4 regions of the Streptomyces fagopyri genome follow, and region 2 is predicted to be linked to each of the others. Evidence: riboswitches for the same ligand, from Rfam matches in the RefSeq annotation. Region 2 holds a riboswitch; each other region holds the start of a gene.
The links. Region 2 has a riboswitch for cobalamin ahead of GFH48_RS03200 (CbtB domain-containing protein). Riboswitches for the same ligand answer to the same signal wherever they lie in the genome.
Positions count from the first base shown of each region.

Region 1: linked by a shared signal. The riboswitch ahead of GFH48_RS14670 (ribonucleoside-diphosphate reductase subunit alpha) and the one ahead of GFH48_RS03200 (CbtB domain-containing protein) in region 2 are both predicted to bind cobalamin.
Region 3: linked by a shared signal. The riboswitch ahead of GFH48_RS30460 (cobalamin biosynthesis protein) and the one ahead of GFH48_RS03200 (CbtB domain-containing protein) in region 2 are both predicted to bind cobalamin.
Region 4: linked by a shared signal. The riboswitch ahead of GFH48_RS00065 (prenyltransferase/squalene oxidase repeat-containing protein) and the one ahead of GFH48_RS03200 (CbtB domain-containing protein) in region 2 are both predicted to bind cobalamin.

Region 1 is NZ_CP045643.1:3,444,272-3,448,477, reverse strand. It holds gene GFH48_RS14675 (ribonucleotide-diphosphate reductase subunit beta) at 1-151, opposite strand, end outside; gene GFH48_RS14670 (ribonucleoside-diphosphate reductase subunit alpha) at 151-2,568, opposite strand; cobalamin riboswitch at 2,698-2,822, opposite strand; gene GFH48_RS14665 (GNAT family N-acetyltransferase) at 2,885-3,403, opposite strand; gene mctP (monocarboxylate uptake permease MctP) at 3,515-4,206, opposite strand, start outside.
Region 2 is NZ_CP045643.1:757,969-762,174, reverse strand. It holds gene GFH48_RS03220 (multicopper oxidase family protein) at 1-108, shown strand, start outside; gene GFH48_RS38965 (hypothetical protein) at 289-429, shown strand; partial or broken gene GFH48_RS38960 (acyl-CoA dehydrogenase family protein) at 360-618, shown strand; gene GFH48_RS03210 (enoyl-CoA hydratase/isomerase family protein) at 615-1,718, shown strand; gene GFH48_RS03205 (hypothetical protein) at 1,748-1,960, shown strand; cobalamin riboswitch at 2,034-2,178, shown strand; gene GFH48_RS03200 (CbtB domain-containing protein) at 2,214-2,429, shown strand; gene GFH48_RS03195 (CbtA family protein) at 2,449-3,207, shown strand.
Region 3 is NZ_CP045643.1:7,053,387-7,057,592, forward strand. It holds gene GFH48_RS30455 (cobyric acid synthase) at 1-899, opposite strand, end outside; gene GFH48_RS30460 (cobalamin biosynthesis protein) at 896-1,867, opposite strand; cobalamin riboswitch at 1,975-2,115, opposite strand; gene GFH48_RS30465 (hypothetical protein) at 2,304-2,528, opposite strand; gene GFH48_RS30470 (inorganic phosphate transporter) at 2,541-3,785, opposite strand; gene GFH48_RS30475 (lysozyme) at 3,965-4,206, opposite strand, start outside.
Region 4 is NZ_CP045643.1:15,505-19,710, forward strand. It holds gene GFH48_RS00060 (prenyltransferase/squalene oxidase repeat-containing protein) at 1-1,230, opposite strand, end outside; cobalamin riboswitch at 1,664-1,801, shown strand; gene GFH48_RS00065 (prenyltransferase/squalene oxidase repeat-containing protein) at 1,897-3,309, shown strand; gene GFH48_RS00070 (cobalamin-binding protein) at 3,457-4,206, shown strand, end outside.

The DNA.
Region 1 (4,206 bases), 2.7 Mb from region 2:
CGACGTCCGAGTGGAGGTCGACCTCCTCGACGGTCCAGGTGTTCTTGATGGCGTCCCGGTAGCGCTCGTAGAAGTCCGGGTAGCGCATGGGACGCAGGGTGAGTTCGAAGCCCGGGTCGAGCAGGTTCTTCTCGCTGTTCGGGGTGGACATCACTGACAGGCCTCGCAGGACTCGGGGTTCTCAAGGGAGCAGGCGACGGCGTCGGGGTCGGCGACCTGCTGGAGGGGGATGGTGTTCTCGGGCCTCGCCTGCGCCTGGGCGGCGCGAGCGATGCGGGTCGCCGGACGCGAGCGCAGGTAGTACGTCGTCTTCAGGCCGGACTTCCAGGCGTACGCGTACATCGAGGAGAGCTTGCCGATGGTCGGCGTCTCCAGGAACAGGTTCAGCGACTGGGCCTGGTCCAGGAACGGGGTGCGGGCCGCGGCCATGTCGATGAGACCGCGCTGCGGGATCTCCCACGCCGTGCGGTACAGGTCGCGGACCTCCCGCGGGACCCAGGTGAAGCCCTGCACCGAGCCACCCGACTCGCGCAGCGCCTCCCGGGTCTGCGCGTCCCACATGCCGAGCTTCTTCAGCTCGGCCACCAGGTAGGAGTTGACCTGGAGGAACTCACCGGACAGCGTCTCGCGCTTGAAGAGGTTGGAGACCTGCGGCTCGATGCACTCGTACACGCCCGCGATGGACGCGATCGTCGCGGTGGGCGCGATGGCGAGCAGGAGCGAGTTGCGCATGCCGACCGCGGCGACGCGCTCGCGCAGCGCCGCCCAGCGCTCCGGCCAGTTCAGCTCGACGTCGAAGTGGTCGGGGTGCAGCACACCGCGGGCGGTGCGGGTCTTCTCCCAGGCCGGCAGCGGGCCGCTCCGCTCGGCCAGGTCGGCGGAGGCCTCGTAGGCGGCGAGCATGACGCGCTCGGCGATACGGGTGGACAGCGCGCGGGCGGCGGGCGAGTCGAAGGGCAGCCGCAGCTTGAAGAAGACGTCCTGGAGACCCATCGCGCCGAGGCCGACCGGGCGCCACTTCGCGTTCGACCGGCCCGCCTGCTCGGTCGGATAGAAGTTGATGTCGACGACGCGGTCGAGGAAGGTGACGGCGGTGCGGACCGTCTCGTCCAGCCGTTCCCAGTCGATGTCGCCGGCCGCCGTGTCGACGAACGCGCCGAGGTTGACCGAGCCGAGGTTGCAGACGGCCGTCTCCCCGTCGTCCGTGACCTCCAGGATCTCGGTGCACAGGTTCGAGGAGTGCACGGTGTGGCCCGGCTCCGCCGTCTGGTTGGCCGTGCGGTTGGCGGCGTCCTTGAAGGTCATCCAGCCGTTGCCGGTCTGCGCCAGGGTGCGCATCATGCGCCCGTAGAGGTCGCGGGCCGGGATGGTCTTCTTCGCCAGGCCCTTCGCCTCCGCCGCGCGGTAGGCCGCGTCGAACTCGGCGCCCCACAGGTCGACCAGCTCGGGCACCTCGGAGGGCGAGAAGAGGGACCACGGCGCGTCGCTGTCGACCCGGCGCATGAACTCGTCCGGGATCCAGTGCGCCAGGTTCAGGTTGTGCGTACGGCGGGCGTCCTCACCGGTGTTGTCCCGCAGCTCCAGGAACTCCTCGATGTCGGAGTGCCAGGTCTCCAGGTAGACCGCGGCGGCGCCCTTGCGCCGGCCGCCCTGGTTCACCGCGGCGACCGACGCGTCGAGGGTCTTCAGGAACGGGACGATGCCGTTGGAGTGCCCGTTCGTGCCCCGGATCAGCGAACCGCGCGAGCGGATGCGGGAGTAGGACAGGCCGATGCCGCCCGCGTGCTTCGACAGGCGCGCGACCTGGTGGTAGCGGTCGTAGATGGAGTCCAGCTCGTCCAGCGGGGAGTCGAGGAGGTAGCAGGACGACATCTGGGGGTGCCGCGTACCGGAGTTGAAGAGCGTGGGGGAGGAGGGGAGGTAGTCCAGGCGGCTCATCAGGCCGTAGAGCGCGGCCACTTCGTCGACGGACCGGGCCGTGTCGTCCTCCGCGAGGCCGGACGCCACCCGGAGCATGAAGTGCTGGGGGGTCTCGACGACCTTGCGGGTGATCGGGTGCCGGAGCAGGTAGCGGCTGTGCAGGGTACGCAGGCCGAAGTAGCCGAAGCGGTCGTCGCCCGCGGTGTCGATCAGCGCGTCCAGGCGGGCCGCGTGCAGGTCGACGAAGTCGGCCGTGCGGTCGGCGATCAGGCCCTCGCGCCGGCCCGTGGTGATGGACTCGGAGAACGTCGTGACGCCCTGCGAGGCGGCCTCCTCGGCGATGCCGACCGTCAGCAGCCTGGCGGCCAGCCGCGAGTACACGGGGTCCTCGGAGATGAGGCCCGCGGCCGCCTCGGTGGCCAGCTCGCGCAGCTCCGCCTCGTCCGCGTGCGTGGACCGGCCGCGCAGCGCGGCGGCGGCGACCCGGCCGGGGTCGGCGCCGGGGAGGTCGGCGGTGAAGTCGGTCAAGGTACGCAGCAACGTGGTACCGGGACCGTCCGTCTCCACCGGGGCCCGCTGCGCGGACTCCGCTTCCACCGGGGCCCGCTGGGCGGAAACTGAAACCGGGTCGGCTGGCGCGATGGTCACTTGGGGCACTCCCTCGCTCGGCACGGGGCCTGGCGGAGGGCAGCGGGACACGCGACTCCGTGACGGGTACGCGTGCGTCCACCGGCCCATTCCACGAGGCTCGGACGTCGTAGGCGCCCGGGCCGGCCGGCCCGGGGCACGCTGTCGGCAGGTCCTCGGACTGAAGCCAGTGCGCGAATGCGCACAAGTACACCGTTGCGGGACAGTTCCGGATTCGCACCGGATTCCCCTGCGACGACAGCGAGCATGAGCATACATCTAGTGCCGGGCTGAGGAAGCACCACCACATGTTGTGCCGTGTCGGCTTGGGAGCGCGCTACGGAGTGTGGCTGAGGGCCAACTCGTAGGTGAGGAGGAGGATGTCGTCGAGGTGCGGAACCGGGTTCCAGTCGCGCTCCGGAGCGCGGGTGAAGCCGAGGCGCTCGTAGAGCCGGTGGGCGGTGCGCATGGTGCGCTGGGTGGACAGCACCACGCGCGTACAGCCCCCGGTGGCCCGTGCGCGGTCGACGCAGGCGCCCACGAGAGCGGTGCCCGCACCCCGGCCGCGGGCCTCGCGCGCGACGGCGAGCATCCGGATCTCGGCCTCACCGGGCCCCGCGACGTCGGCCATGGGGCCGCCCCGCGGGACGAAGGTCACGGCGCCGAGTATCCGTTCGCCCTCGACCGCGACGAGCACCTCGGCCGCGGCGGCCCGCCTCGCGACGTCCCGCAGCGCTCCGAGATACGGGTCGCTCTCCCCGTAGTCGAGCAGCCCGTCCCCGAGATAGGCCCGCACGGTGATCTCGCCGACGCCGGGGTACTCCCGCGGCCGCGCCGGCCTGATGACGATGTCCATGCGGAGAGTGTGCGGCAGACGTACGGCGACGGGCCGCCGGATTTCTCTCCGGCGGCCCGCCGCGTGTGCCGCTGTCGTGCGCCCGGTCCGGCCGCTCCCGCCGGGCGGGGCCTAGTGGCCCGCCTCCGCGGTGGCGGGCGGCAGTTCGACCTTGACTCCCGGGTCGCCGGCGTCCGCCGTGTAGTCCTGCGGTGACGTCTCGTCCACGCCGTCCGGGGCCTTGAAGGCGCGCAGGACGAAGGTGAGGACGACGGAGACCACCACGTTCATGACGAACGCCGTCAGGCCGAGGTAGCCGATCTCCCCGATCCCGGGGATCTCCTTCGAGCTGCCGCCGAAGTGCTTCTGTGTCGGCGAGGCGACCCCGTAGGCGGCGAGCGTGCCGTAGAGCATGCCGACCGCCCAGCCCCCGAGCAGCGCCCAGCGGTGGAACCAGCGCGTGAACAGACCGCCGACCAGCGCCGGGAAGGTCTGCAGGATCCAGATGCCGCCCAGGAGCTGGAAGTTGATGGCGACCGTCTTGTCCATCGTCAGGACGAAGACCAGCGCGCCCACCTTCACCAGGAGCGAGACCAGCTTGGAGACCTTCGTCTCCTGCTGCGGGGTCGCGTCCGGCTTGATGAAGTCCTTGTAGATGTTGCGGGTGAAGAGGTTCGCGGCCGCGATGGACATGATGGCCGCGGGGACGAGGGCTCCGATGCCGATCGCCGCGAAGGCCACACCGGCGAACCAGTCCGGGAACATGTCCTCGAAGAGCTGCGGGATGGCGAGCTGGCCGTTGGTGACCTTCACCCCGGCGGCGA
Region 2 (4,206 bases):
GTGATCATGCCGTCGGCCGTTCATGGAATCCATGACATGTTGATGGGGATGAACGGCGCCATGGGGATGAACCAGAAGGCGGGCGGGCACGCCGGGATGAAGATGTAGACCGGGTTCACACGCCCGCGCCGGATGGGCGGCTCGTCCCGGCCGAAGGGCCGGGGCCGGGCTGCCCGTACGGTGAGCTGACCTCGCCGGTGTCCGGATGCCGGGTGTCAGACGTCGTGTATTCCGTGACCCGGGGTGCCGCGTGGAGCCGGCCCCCGTCCGGGGGGCGGTGCGGTGGCCATGGCCGGAGGGGACATCGTCGCCGACGGTCCCACCCACGTCGTCGTGGCCTCACCGGCCTTCGCCGTCCGGCGGTCCCGGCCCTGGACCGCGGCGACCCGCGCGCACCTCACCTCCGTGGCGTGGCCGAGCGGTTCGTGACCGGCACCGGCTGCTCGGTGGCGGGCCGGGCGTGGCAACCGCACGGGGGTGCGGCTACCTGGAGGAGTGGTGAGCGAACATGGTGTCGAGAAGATCGTCCGGGACCTCCGTGTCCACCAGATCCTGGAAGGAACCAACGAGATCATGCGTGTTGTCGTCGCCCACGGCCTGACGGAGGCGTTCGGATGACCGGCGCCCATGACGCCGGGGCGGTCACCGGCGCCGACGACTCCGTGCTCCTGCGCACCGAGGGGCGTGCCGCGTACCTCACCCTCAACCGCCCCCGGGCGCTCAACGCGCTCACCCATGCCATGGTCCGCCGTATCGACGCCGCGCTGACGGTGTGGGAACACGACCCGGCCGTGGAGACCGTCGTCGTGACCGGCGCGGGGGAGCGGGGCCTGTGCGCGGGCGGCGACATCCGCGCGATCCATGACGACGCCAAGAACGGGGACGGCACGGCGTCGGCGGCCTTCTGGCGCGACGAGTACCGGCTCAACGCCCGTATCGCCCGCTACCCGAAGCCGTATGTCGCCGTGATGGACGGCATCGTGATGGGCGGCGGCGTCGGCGTCTCGGCCCACGGCAGCGTACGGATCGCCGGTGAGCGTTCCCGCATCGCGATGCCCGAGACGGGTATCGGCTTCGTCCCGGACGTGGGCGGCACCTACCTCCTCGCCCTCGCGCCCGGCCAACTCGGCACGCACCTCGCGCTGACGGGAACCGCGGTGGGCGCGGGCGACGCCCAGCTGTGCGGGCTGTCCGACCACTACGTGCCGTCCGGGTCCCTGCCACGCCTGGTCCAGGACCTCGCTCACGCACCGGTACGGGAGGTGCTGGGCCGACATGTCAGGCCCGCGCCGCCCGGAGAGCTCGCGGAAGCACGGGGATGGATCGACGCCTGTTACTCCGCCGCCACCGTCGAGGAGATCATCGGCCGCCTGCTGGACCACGGGGACAGTGGTGCCAAGCAGGCCGCGGAGACCCTGCTCGCCAAGTCGCCCACCGCGCTCAAGGTCACCCTCGCCGCGATGCGTGCGGCCCGCGGGCTCGGCTCACTGGAGAAGGTCCTGGACCAGGAGTACCGCGTCTCCTGCGCGGCGCTCACCGAACCGGACCTCGTGGAGGGCATCCGGGCCCAGGTCATCGACAAGGACCGCGACCCGCGCTGGTCACCACCGACGCTCGCCGAGGTCACCGACGCGGACGTCGCACGCTTCTTCACCCCGCTCGGCGAGCGCGAACTCGGCCTCGCCGCATCCGACATCACCCCCGAGGCTCCCTGGTGAGCGCCGTCGCGGTCGGTGGGATCGGGCACATGGGCGCAGCCACGGCCGCCAACCCGGTCATGACGGCCGATCGGATACGCGGCCGCGTCCAAGTCGTCCTCTCCCCGCGGGTGCCGGCCGCCCTCCACGTCCTCGACGCCCTGGAACTCGGCGACTTGAACGAGGTCGTCGCGGCCATCGACGAGAAGGAGCGCACGAGCGCCCCCGGCGACGAGGCGCGGGCCCGCTTCATCCACCGCTGACCCACAGGTCACGGCCGCCCGCCCTGCCCGGCGAGATGAAGATCACGACGGCTGGGACGGTCTTGGCCATGAACCCGACACGCGGTACGGTCAGTGCGATATCGACGACGGCATGGCGGAAGCCGGTGGAAATCCGGCACGGTCGCGCCACTGTGAACGAGACCCCCTCCTCGGGGGGTCTCTCAAGTCAGACCCGCAGCTGTCGTCCTGTGCACCACCGAGATGGGACGCGAACTCCCGAGGAGGTCCTGCCATGGCGCAGACCGTCGCTCCGCCGACAGCCACCCCGATCCCCGCCAAGCTGCCGATCGGCACGATCGTCCCCTGGGCGGTCTTCTTCGGCATCCTGATGCTGGTCCTGCTCTATTTCGTCGGTGCCGAGCAGGGCGCCACCGCCGTCGTCTCCGGCGAGGACGTCCACGAGTGGGTGCACGATGCCCGCCACCTCCTCGGCTTCCCCTGCCACTGACGAGGGGCACCGCGCACCCATGAACTCCGCAACTGTCAGAAATCTTCTCGTGCGGGGCATGCTCGCCGGTCTCGCCGCCGGTGTGCTGGCCCTCGTCGTCGCCTACTTCCTGGGCGAGCCCAGTGTCGACGACGCCATCGGATTCGAAGAGGCCCACGCCCCGGCACACGGGCACGAGGTCGAGATCGTCAGCCGTAGCCTTCAGTCCACCGGCGGCCTCGCCACCGGCGTGCTGATCTACGGCGTGGCCTTCGGCGGAATCGCCGCCCTCGCGTACTGCTTCGCGCTCGGCCGGGTCGGCCGCTTCAGCCCGCGCGCGACCGCGCTGCTGCTGTCCGGCTGCGCCCTGCTCGCGGTCTACGTCGTGCCGTTCCTGAAGTACCCGGCCAACCCGCCGTCCGTCGGCGATCCCGACACCATCGGCAAGCGCACGACGCTGTACTTCCTGATGATGGTGCTCAGTGTGCTTCTCGCGATCGCCGCCGTGATCATCGGCAAGCGGCTCGCACCCCGTTGGGGCACCTGGTACGGGACCGTCGCCGCGGTCGTCTTCTTCGCTCTCGTGATCGGAATCGCCTACGAGTTCCTTCCGGTCATCAACGAGGTCCCCAAGGACTTCCCGGCCACGTTGCTGTGGCGATTCCGTACCTCGGCCCTCGCCATCCAGCTCACCCTGTGGACCGGATTCGGTCTGGTCTTCGGTGAGTTGGCGCAGCGACTGCTGGCGCCGCGACCGGCGGCGGCCGTGGCGGCGGGAGCGACTCCCGTAACGAACTGACGCGTTCCCGCAGAGGTGACGCACCGAGAAGACGGCTGAGACACCGGTCGTCGATCACACGCAGAGGGCCCACCGGAACCGTCCGGGGGCCCTCTGCGTGTTCTCCCGGAATCCACGGCTCGGGAGACTGGCGGACGGCTCGGACGCCTTCCCGGTGGCGTGCGGGCGACGACGGCGACAGCGAGGGAGGAGGGGCGGCGATCCCGGGCGACCGGACGGCCACAACGGCGGTCGGCGCACTCGGTGGGCGCGAGATGGCGGCGCCTGCTCCTGAGGGCCGACGAGCGGCCCGTGTCGGCATCAGGCGGCCGGCGACCTGACGGGCGACGTCCGTCCCGCCTTCACGCCGGGCCCGTTCCCCGCTGTCTCAACGGCGCGGCAGCCGGGTCCACTTGAGATGCCGGCCGAAGGGTCGAGTACGTCCGGCAGGAGGTCTTCCGGCCGGTACGGCGGGACCACGCATCGGACGGCGTTCCTTGACGCGAACGCTGCCTGTCGCGGGGCCCCTGCCCCACTACGCCACGGTGTCCCGCACACTGCACCGCTCGCACCGACCGCGCCCCGGCCGGCTGCCCTTCCGCGGGGCGGCCCACCTCGCGCCGCTGGACCACGGCGACGGACTCGACCGTCGGTCGGCGGCAACCTGTCCGAACGGTCCACCGCGACCGGCTTCCCCGTCTCCCGGGCAGGTCGCGTCCGTTCTCCGTGGAGCGTCCGGGGCAGCCTCGGCCGCGGACGGAACGGCTGTCCGCAGCGGGGAGCGCCCCCGCTCCACCGTCGACCGAGGACCGACGAGAGCGACGGTACGTTCATTCCGCACCCGGGGGTCGGCCGTGCGCCGTGAGGACACGCCACAGAGGCCGCCGGCGTCCAAGTGGCCGCAATCACCGAACAGTTCAGGGGCCGCCGAGCACCACGGTCCGAGTGGAGTGGCGACGGAACGGGGCGGGCCCGTTGGTGCTGCCGGCCGGGCCGAGGAGAGTGGCGGGCGTGTGGGTC
Region 3 (4,206 bases), 6.3 Mb from region 2:
GCGTCGGCGAGTTCCGCGGCCCGGTCCACGAACCGTACGACGACGCCGGGTTCGGCGGCCAGCGCGTCCACGTCCGTGAAGTTGGACATCAGCGGGACCGCGCAGACCGCGACGCGCAGGACGTCCTCGCCGACCGGCCCGGCGACCGCGGACTCCCGTACGGCGCCCCGCAAGGAGACGCGCAGGCCGTCCTCCTCGTCGATCCCGAGGCCGTGCCGGAAGGGCAGCACCCCGTACGTACGGCGTCCGGTGAGGTCCTTGAGCATGTCGAGTCCGGGCTCCAGCAGGGACACATCACCCCGGAACTTGTTGACCAGGAATCCGGCGACGAACTCCTGGTCCTCGCGGGACAGCAGCGCGACCGTCCCGAAGAACGAGGCGAACACACCGCCGCGGTCGATGTCGCCGACGACGAGCACCGGCAGCCGCGCGTTGCGCGCGATCCCCATGTTCACGATGTCGGTCCGCCGCAGGTTGATCTCGGCAGGACTGCCGGCCCCCTCACAGATCACCGCGTCATATGTGCCCCGCAACTCGGCGAGGCAGTCCAGCACGGTGCCCAGGAGCTGTTGCTGCCGGCCGCCGTGGTAGCCGCGGGCGGTCATCTCGCCCACCGGTCTGCCCATGAGCACGACCTGACTGCTCCGGTCGCTGCCCGGCTTCAGCAGCACGGGGTTCATGAGGGCGGTCGGTTCCACGCGGGCGGCCTGCGCCTGCATGGCCTGGGCGCGCCCGATCTCGGCGCCCTCGCGGGTCACGAAGGAGTTCAAGGACATGTTCTGCGCCTTGAAGGGCGCGACCTTGACGCCCTGCCGCACCAGCCACCGGCAGATCCCGGCGGTCACGACGCTCTTGCCGGCGTCGGAGGTGGTTCCGGCGACGAGGAGACCGCCGCTCATGTCGTACGCCCTTTCGTGAGGGGGCCCCTGGCGATCAGCCGCCCGGCCAGCAGTCGTCCCGCGGCACTCGCGCCCAGGGCGAGCCAGCCGACGCGCCGTGACAGCCGTACGGCCCGTTCGATGTCGCCGACGCGCACGGCGCGCCCGCCGTCGTTGAGGACGGGCCGGTGCTCGATCCGGCCGGAGTACGAGAGGGGCCCGCCGAGCCGCACCCCGAGCGATCCGGCGAACGAGGCTTCCACGGGACCGGCGTTGGGGCTCGGGTGCCGGCGGGCGTCGGCGCGCCAGGCGCGCACCGCCCCGCGCGGGTCGTCGCCGGCGACGGTGGCGAGCGCCGCGGTCAGCCGCGCTCCCGGCCAGCCCGCGACGTCGTCGAGCCGCGCGGAAGCCCAGCCGTACCGCAGGTACTTGGCGGATCTGTGCCCGACCATGGCGTCGAGCGTGTTCACGGCGCGGAAGGCGACCAGTCCGGGCACACCGCCGACCGCTCCCCACACCAGGGCGCCCACCACGGCGTCGGAGGTGTTCTCGGCGACCGACTCGACGACGGCCCGCGCGATGCCGTCGCGGTCCAGCGCCTGGGGGTCGCGCCCGCACAGGTGCGGCAGCCGTGCGCGGGCGGCCTCGACGTCACCGGTGCCGAGCGCGGCACCGATCGCCCGCGCCTCACGCCCGAGGGAGGTGCCCCCGACGACGGCCCAAGTGGCGGCGGCGGTCAGGGCGATGGACGCGGTACGGGAACGGCGTGCGCAGCGGCTCGCCAGCGCGGCCAGCGCACCGGCGCCCCCGACGCAGACGCTGGTGTGCAGCGCTCCCCATCCGCGGTGGTCCCGCCACAGCATCCGCTCCACGGCTCCCGCGGCCCGCCCGAACGCGGCGACCGGATGACCCCGGCGGGGGTCGCCGAGCAGCAGGTCGCCGAGGAGGCCGGTGGCGGCGCCGTACGCGAAGACGCGATCGGCACGCACGGGGTCAGCCGGCCGTGGGGTGAAGTGGAACCCTCGTACTCATCAAGACCCGCAACGGGCAGCCGCGCATGGCGATATGTCCTCACTCAGGGTGTCCACGCCCTGGTTCGACGAGACCGGCGGTGAGAGTTCCTGGCTCCCGGGGAGTTCCTTCCCCGGTCACAGTGGCGGGACCGCGCCGGATTCACACCGGCTTCCTCTTCTGTCGCCGTACTTGGCTCCGGCAGTCCACCACGGGTTGCAGGACCCGTCAACTTGCCGTTGACCTGCGAGGGGAGAGTGTGCGAAGGCCCACATGACGAGGGGCGGGGGAGGACGTGCGCGTGGGGTGAGGGACGGCATACGCGTGGGGTGCGGGACGGTGATCCGTCCCGCACCCCACGTGAAGTGAAGCCCGATTCAGGCTGTTTGCCGGAGCGCGGTCACCCGCGCGAGGTCACTTGCCGACGATGAGATAGATCCCGTACGCCACCGCCGCCGCGCACGCGGCGAAGCAGACGTACGCGCCGGTGACCGCGAGAGCGGCCGAACCACCCTGGGCGGACGCGGACTCGCGCTTGGTGAGACCGACGATGCCGAGGGTGAAGAGGCCGACGAGGGCCACGGTGACCACGAGGCTGACTCCGAAGACGGAGCCGAGGGCTGCCCAGTCGATGTTCATGCTGTTCTGTCCTTACACCGTGGCCGGGCGGGTGGGCTCCGCGTCCGGGGACGGGATGGTGGTCTTGAGATCGCCGGACCGGTCTCCGGCGACGGGGCCCGCGGGCGGCGGGACGACCGCGGCCATCGCGGTGGTGACGACACCGGCCGGCTCGGCGGCGACGTCGTTGACGTTGTCGACGGTGACCGGCTGACGCCGGGACAGGGTCCAGATGACGCCGGCGCCGGCGACCAGCAGCGCGCCGGTGAGGACGATGCCCCAGGTGCCCTGCTTGGTCAGGAACTCGGCGGCGGCGCCGGCCAGTCCGGCGGCCGGCAGGGTCAGGCCCCAGGCGACGAACATCCGGGTCGCGGTCGACCAGCGGACGACACCGCCCTTGCGGCCGAGACCCGAGCCCATCACGGCGCCCGAGCAGACCTGGGTGGTGGAGAGGGAGAAGCCGATGTGCGAGGAGGCCAGGATGGCCGTCGCGGCGCTGGTCTGGGCGGCGAAGCCCTGCTGCGGCGCGAGGTCGGTCAGCCCCTTGCCCATCGTGCGGATGATGCGCCAGCCGCCCAGGTAGGTGCCGAGCGCGATGGCGGTACCGGCCGAGACGATGACCCAGGTGGGAGGGTTCGAGCCGGGAGCGATCACGCCTCCGGTGACCAGGGCGAGGGTGATGATGCCCATCGTCTTCTGCGCGTCGTTCGTGCCGTGCGCCAGCGAGACCAGACCGGCCGAGGCGATCTGGCCGGCGCGGTAGCCCTTGGCGGTCGCCCTCTGGTCGGCGCGGTTGCTGATCCGGTACGTCAGCCGGGTGGCCAGCATCGCGGCGAATCCGGCCACGACGGGCGCGGCGACCGCGGGGAGCAGGACCTTGGTGACGACGGTCGAGCCGTTCACCGACGACCAGCCGGCCGACATGACCGCGGCGCCGATCAGACCACCGAACAGCGCGTGGGAGGAACTGGAGGGCAGACCCAGGAGCCAGGTCAGCAGATTCCAGAGGATGGCGCCGACGAGCGCCGCGAAGATCACTTCGGTGCGTATGCCCTCTTCGTTGATGAGTCCGCCGGAGATCGTCTTGGCGACCTCCACGGAGAGGAACGCACCGACGAGATTCAGCACGGCGGACATGGCCACCGCCGTCTTGGGCTTCAGAGCGCCGGTCGAGATGGTCGTCGCCATCGCGTTGGCAGTGTCGTGGAAACCGTTCGTGAAATCGAACACGAGAGCGGTGACGATCACGATTCCGAGGAGGAGCGTGATGTGTTCCATTTACCCAGGCTTCTGTTTGACGTCAGTGGCAGTTGGACCGTAGGCAACCTGAGTGAACGGAAGATGAACTGAGGCGGGCTTAGGGGTGTATCGAACCACGGTTCTCCCCTCCGTTTGTGTCGGCGTGAACGCCCGCGGAGTGGCCCGTGGTTCGAACGAAGGCGGAATATCGGGCTCCGTCAGCCCCTCGCGAGTCTCTTCAGCCGGGCCAGGGATCCGTTGAAGAGATTCTGGTCACCCGGCAGGGCCCCGTTGTTGTCGTACTGCCAGAACGTCCACGTCGACCAGCCGCCCGGCACCGCGCCGATGTCCGATGAGTCGTAGCGGGCCAGCCAGAGAGGGTGGTCCGCGGCGAAGGCGCGGCTGTTCCCGGTGCAGGTGGTCCACCAGTGGGCGGTCGTGTAGATCACCGGGCGGCGGC
Region 4 (4,206 bases), 740 kb from region 2:
GGCGGCGTAGGCGGTCGCGGCGACGCTGCCGGTGGTGGCGCCGGTGTAGCCGGGGAACGAGCCGTCCTCGCGCTGGGCCTTCTTCAGGTATACGCGGGCTTCGGCGACTTCGTCATCGTGACCACCGGCCTTCTGCAGGACGAGCGCCACGAGACCGGTGGTGGCCGGGTCTCCGTCGCAGTACTCGCCGGGCCGGATGAGGATGCTGGTGACGCCGCCGTCCTTGCACTGGACCTGGGTGAGGCGTTCGACGGTGTCGGCCGGGGGCGTCACGCCGGCGCGCAGCAGGGCCAGAACGGACAGGGCCTGGCCGTCGGCATAGGTCGCGTTGCGGAAGTCTCCCTTTGCGGTGCAGCCCGGGGTGGCTTCACCGGATTCGGGGCCCGCGGCGCAGACGTTCTTCTTCAGGTCGCCGATCAGGTCGTGGCCGCCGAAGCCGGTCGGGTCCTGGCCGGTGATCTCGGCGAGGAGGGCGAGTCGGGCGGCGGCGGTGGCGTCGGGGGCCTCGTCCTTGCCCGCGAGGTAGGCGTAATCATCGGTGTGGGCGGCGAGGAACGCCGCGATCTTGCTGACGGTTGCGTCTTTCCTGTCGGCGGCGGCCAGGGCGTACGCCGTCTCCGTGGTGAGCAGGTGGTTCGGCGTGTCGGCGCCGTCGTCGACGATGCGCTCACCGTCGACGAGACTGCCCTTCAGCCATGCGCCGGCCGCCGCCAGGTCGACGTCGCCCGGGGCGCCGGTGGGCGTGTTCCCCGGGTCCGGGGTGTCGGTGCCGCCGGCGCGTACGTCGTCCGGAGTGAACGTGGGCTGTCCGGTGCTGCCGCCGATGTCGGTGCCGCCGTACACCCAGGCGTCGACGTCTCCGTCCCCCAGCTTGCGGTCCATCGCGCCGTACTGGCTGTAGGTCCAGTCGTCCTGTCCCGGGGAGGCGGTCCAGTACGACCAGTAGGCGGTGGCCGGTGGGGTGAGGACGCAGTCGTCCTTGTCCGGAGTCGGATACTGGGTGCCGGAGTTGAAGGAACCGGCGCCGATGCGGCAGATGAAGGCCGGGCCGTCGTGCTCGGTCCCGGTCGTATTGAAGCCGCCCTCGTGCAGCAGGTCGTAGCCGGTCGTCGGGGTGGTGTCGCAACCGCGTTCCACCGGTCCGCCGAAGGGACCGAAGTCGACGGCGACGACGGCGCCCTTGGTCGCGGTGCAGTCCCCGAGAGGATCCGCCGCCGCGGGAGACACCATGAGGAAGGTCAACCCGGAGGCCGCGAGCACGAGCAGTGCCGTCGCTGCGGACAGCACGGGTATGCGTCTCTTCCCCGAACGCCGGTCTGTGCGCTTGTCGGTCCCCACCACGGCCCCCGGCCCCTTGTCGTGTGCCGGCAAGGATTCCGAGCGTGGTCAAAGGCTCTCACCGAACACGGTGTCACCGCGGTGAGAGCTGGTCGAACCACGCCGTAGTCCTCGACGGCGTTTGTCCCTGAACATCAGGCTCCAGGTGTTCCGGCTCGCCCGGTCGTTGCCGGGCCTACGGTTGCGGGTCAGCGCCGGCGTTCGACCGGCTTCCCCTGGAGTTGAGTACGTATCAGCCGGAATTGAACACCGAGTCAAAGAGAGCGTCAAGGTGGAGGCACCGGATTGCGCACGGTGCCCGGAGGCTCGGCCCGAGTGTGTCTGGCGGGTGGCGGGCCCGTCGGGTAGCGTCCTGCGCTGCCATGTGGGGGAACCTGGTGCGAATCCGGGGCTGACGCGCAACGGTGTGGGACGGCGAGGGGCCGTTCCGAGCCCGAACACCCATACGGCGAGCTCTTTTTGGAAGCCGATCCACGCGTTTGGACGGCGGCCCGAACCCGCCGCTTCCTCAGTGGTTCACGCGGGGCCGGCCGGCGTCCCTCATCCCAGGAGCAGGCCATGTCCCGTCATGTGAAAATCCGTCGTGCCACGCTCACGACGGCCGCCGCCCTCGGCGCCCTCGTCCTCACCGCTCTTCCCGCGGCGGCGACGTCGACCCCCGCTCAGATCGCCACATCGAAGACGAACGGTGTGACGTATCTCAAGTCGCTCCAGGCCGCGGATGGTTCGTACGCGGGGTCCGGATTGTCCAACGAGTGGGCCTTCAGCGCCTTCGCCAGCGCCGGAACCGCGGCGGTGGATGTGACGCCGGGCGGCGACGCAAGCAAGAACGCGAGAACCGTCTACCGGAACCTGTTGGCGACCTCCGCGTGGCCGTCGGCCACCCCCGTAGTGACCGACTACGAGCGGGCCACCCTGAACGGATACGCGGCAGGCATCGACCCGGCCCGCGTCTCCGCCTCCCGTAACCTGGTCGCCGACATCTACAGCTATTGGCAGACCGCGGAGGCCGGCTACTTCGGTCCGTCCGCCAACTTCAACGGAACCGTCTTCGCGGCCCTGGCCCTCAACGGCGCCAAGACGCAGGCCGGTGGGCAGCGAATCCCCCAGTCCCTGCGCGACTCGATGATCGCCCGGCTGCGCGCCAACCAGCACAACGACGGCGGCTGGAACTACAGCAAGGCCGAAGGCAACGCGACCCAACTCGCCGCAACCAGCGACATCGACATGACCGGCGCCGCGATGGCCGCGCTGTGCGTCTCCGGGGTCCCCAACACGGACACCGACATCGTCCAGGCCAAGACGTTCCTCAAGGGCAAACTGGTCGCGGGCAGCGGCGCGTTCAACTCCATGTTCGGAGTCAACACGGACTCCAACGGCTGGGCCGTCTCGGGACTCAACGCCTGCGGCATCAACCCGCAGACCGGTGACTTCCTCACTTCCATGGGCAAGACACCCGTCGATTTCCTGATTGCCCAGCAGTTCAACCCGGGCGGCGGCTTCAAGTACCTGCCGAGTGACACGACCCCGTCGGCGTACGCGTCGGTCGACGGTCTGCGGGCCGTCGCGGGCGGCGGTTTCACCGCCACCCCGCCGACCCCCGTAACCTCGGGCGCACCGCAGTGGGTCGGCCAGAGCACCTTCACCTCGGGCACGGCGACGAAGCTGGCGCTGACCGTCGACGACGGCGCGGGCGGCCTCAAGGTGTGCTCGGTGTCCCTCACCCCTACCGGCACGACGACGACACTCGGCGCTGTGCTCGACGCCGCGACGAGCGCAGCCACACCCGCGGGCTGCGTCACGGGCGTGACGCCCTCATCCGGCACCGGCACGATCACCACGGTCAACGGCAAGGCCAACAGCGGCTCCAACACCTGGAAGGTCAGCGTCGACGGCTCCTCCTTCGCCGCGGCCACCCGCCAGCAGGTGATCAACGTCGGCGACACGATCGCGGTGCGCTGGGGCGCCTGACCGGTCCGATCGCGTCGGAACCGGCCGGAGGCGCCGACCAGGTGCTTCCGGCCGGCCCGGCCGTGTGGGTGCCATGCCGCACGGGGCGCCAAGCCCTCAATCGGCGCGGGACGCAGCACACGGCGGCGCACCGCCTACAGTCGCCGCATGCGTATCGTCTCCTTGCTGCCCGCCGCGACCGATATCGTCGCCGAACTGGGCCTGCTGGGAGCTCTGGTCGGCCGCACCCACGAATGCGACTGGCCACCGGAGGCGGTGGCGTCCATCCCGGTCGTGACCGGCGCCCGGTTCACCCCCGATGACCTCACCAGCCGCGAGATCTCGGAGGCCGTCGGCGGCTCGGCACACTCCGGATCCTCTCTCTACACGCTCGACACCGGAGCGCTCGCGGCACTGCGCCCCGACGTCCTGCTCACTCAGGACCTGTGTGCCGTGTGCGCCGTCTCCTACGAGAAGGTCAGCAGCGCCGTTCGCCTCCTCGACGCCGACACGCGTGTCCTGAGCCTGGAACCCCGCACCCTCCAGGACGTCCTGCGGTGCCTGGTCACCGTCGGCGACCTCCTCGGCGTCCGCGAGCGGGCCGAACGACACACGGCGGAGCTGTCGGCCCGGCTGGCCACGGTGGCCCGGCTGACCTCGGGCCGGCCGCGCCCCCGCGTCGTCGCCGTCGAATGGCTCGACCCGCTGTGGCCGGCGGGTCACTGGGTGCCGGAGCAGATCACCCATGCCGGCGGCGAACCGCTCCTGGCCTCACCGGGTGAACACACCAAGCCGATGACGTGGGACGACGTCCGGGCAGCGCATCCGGACGTCGTCCTCGTCATGCCCTGCGGGTCCGCACCCGAACGCACGCTGCGCGAATCCGATCTGCTCACCTCGCTGCCCGGATGGAGCGAA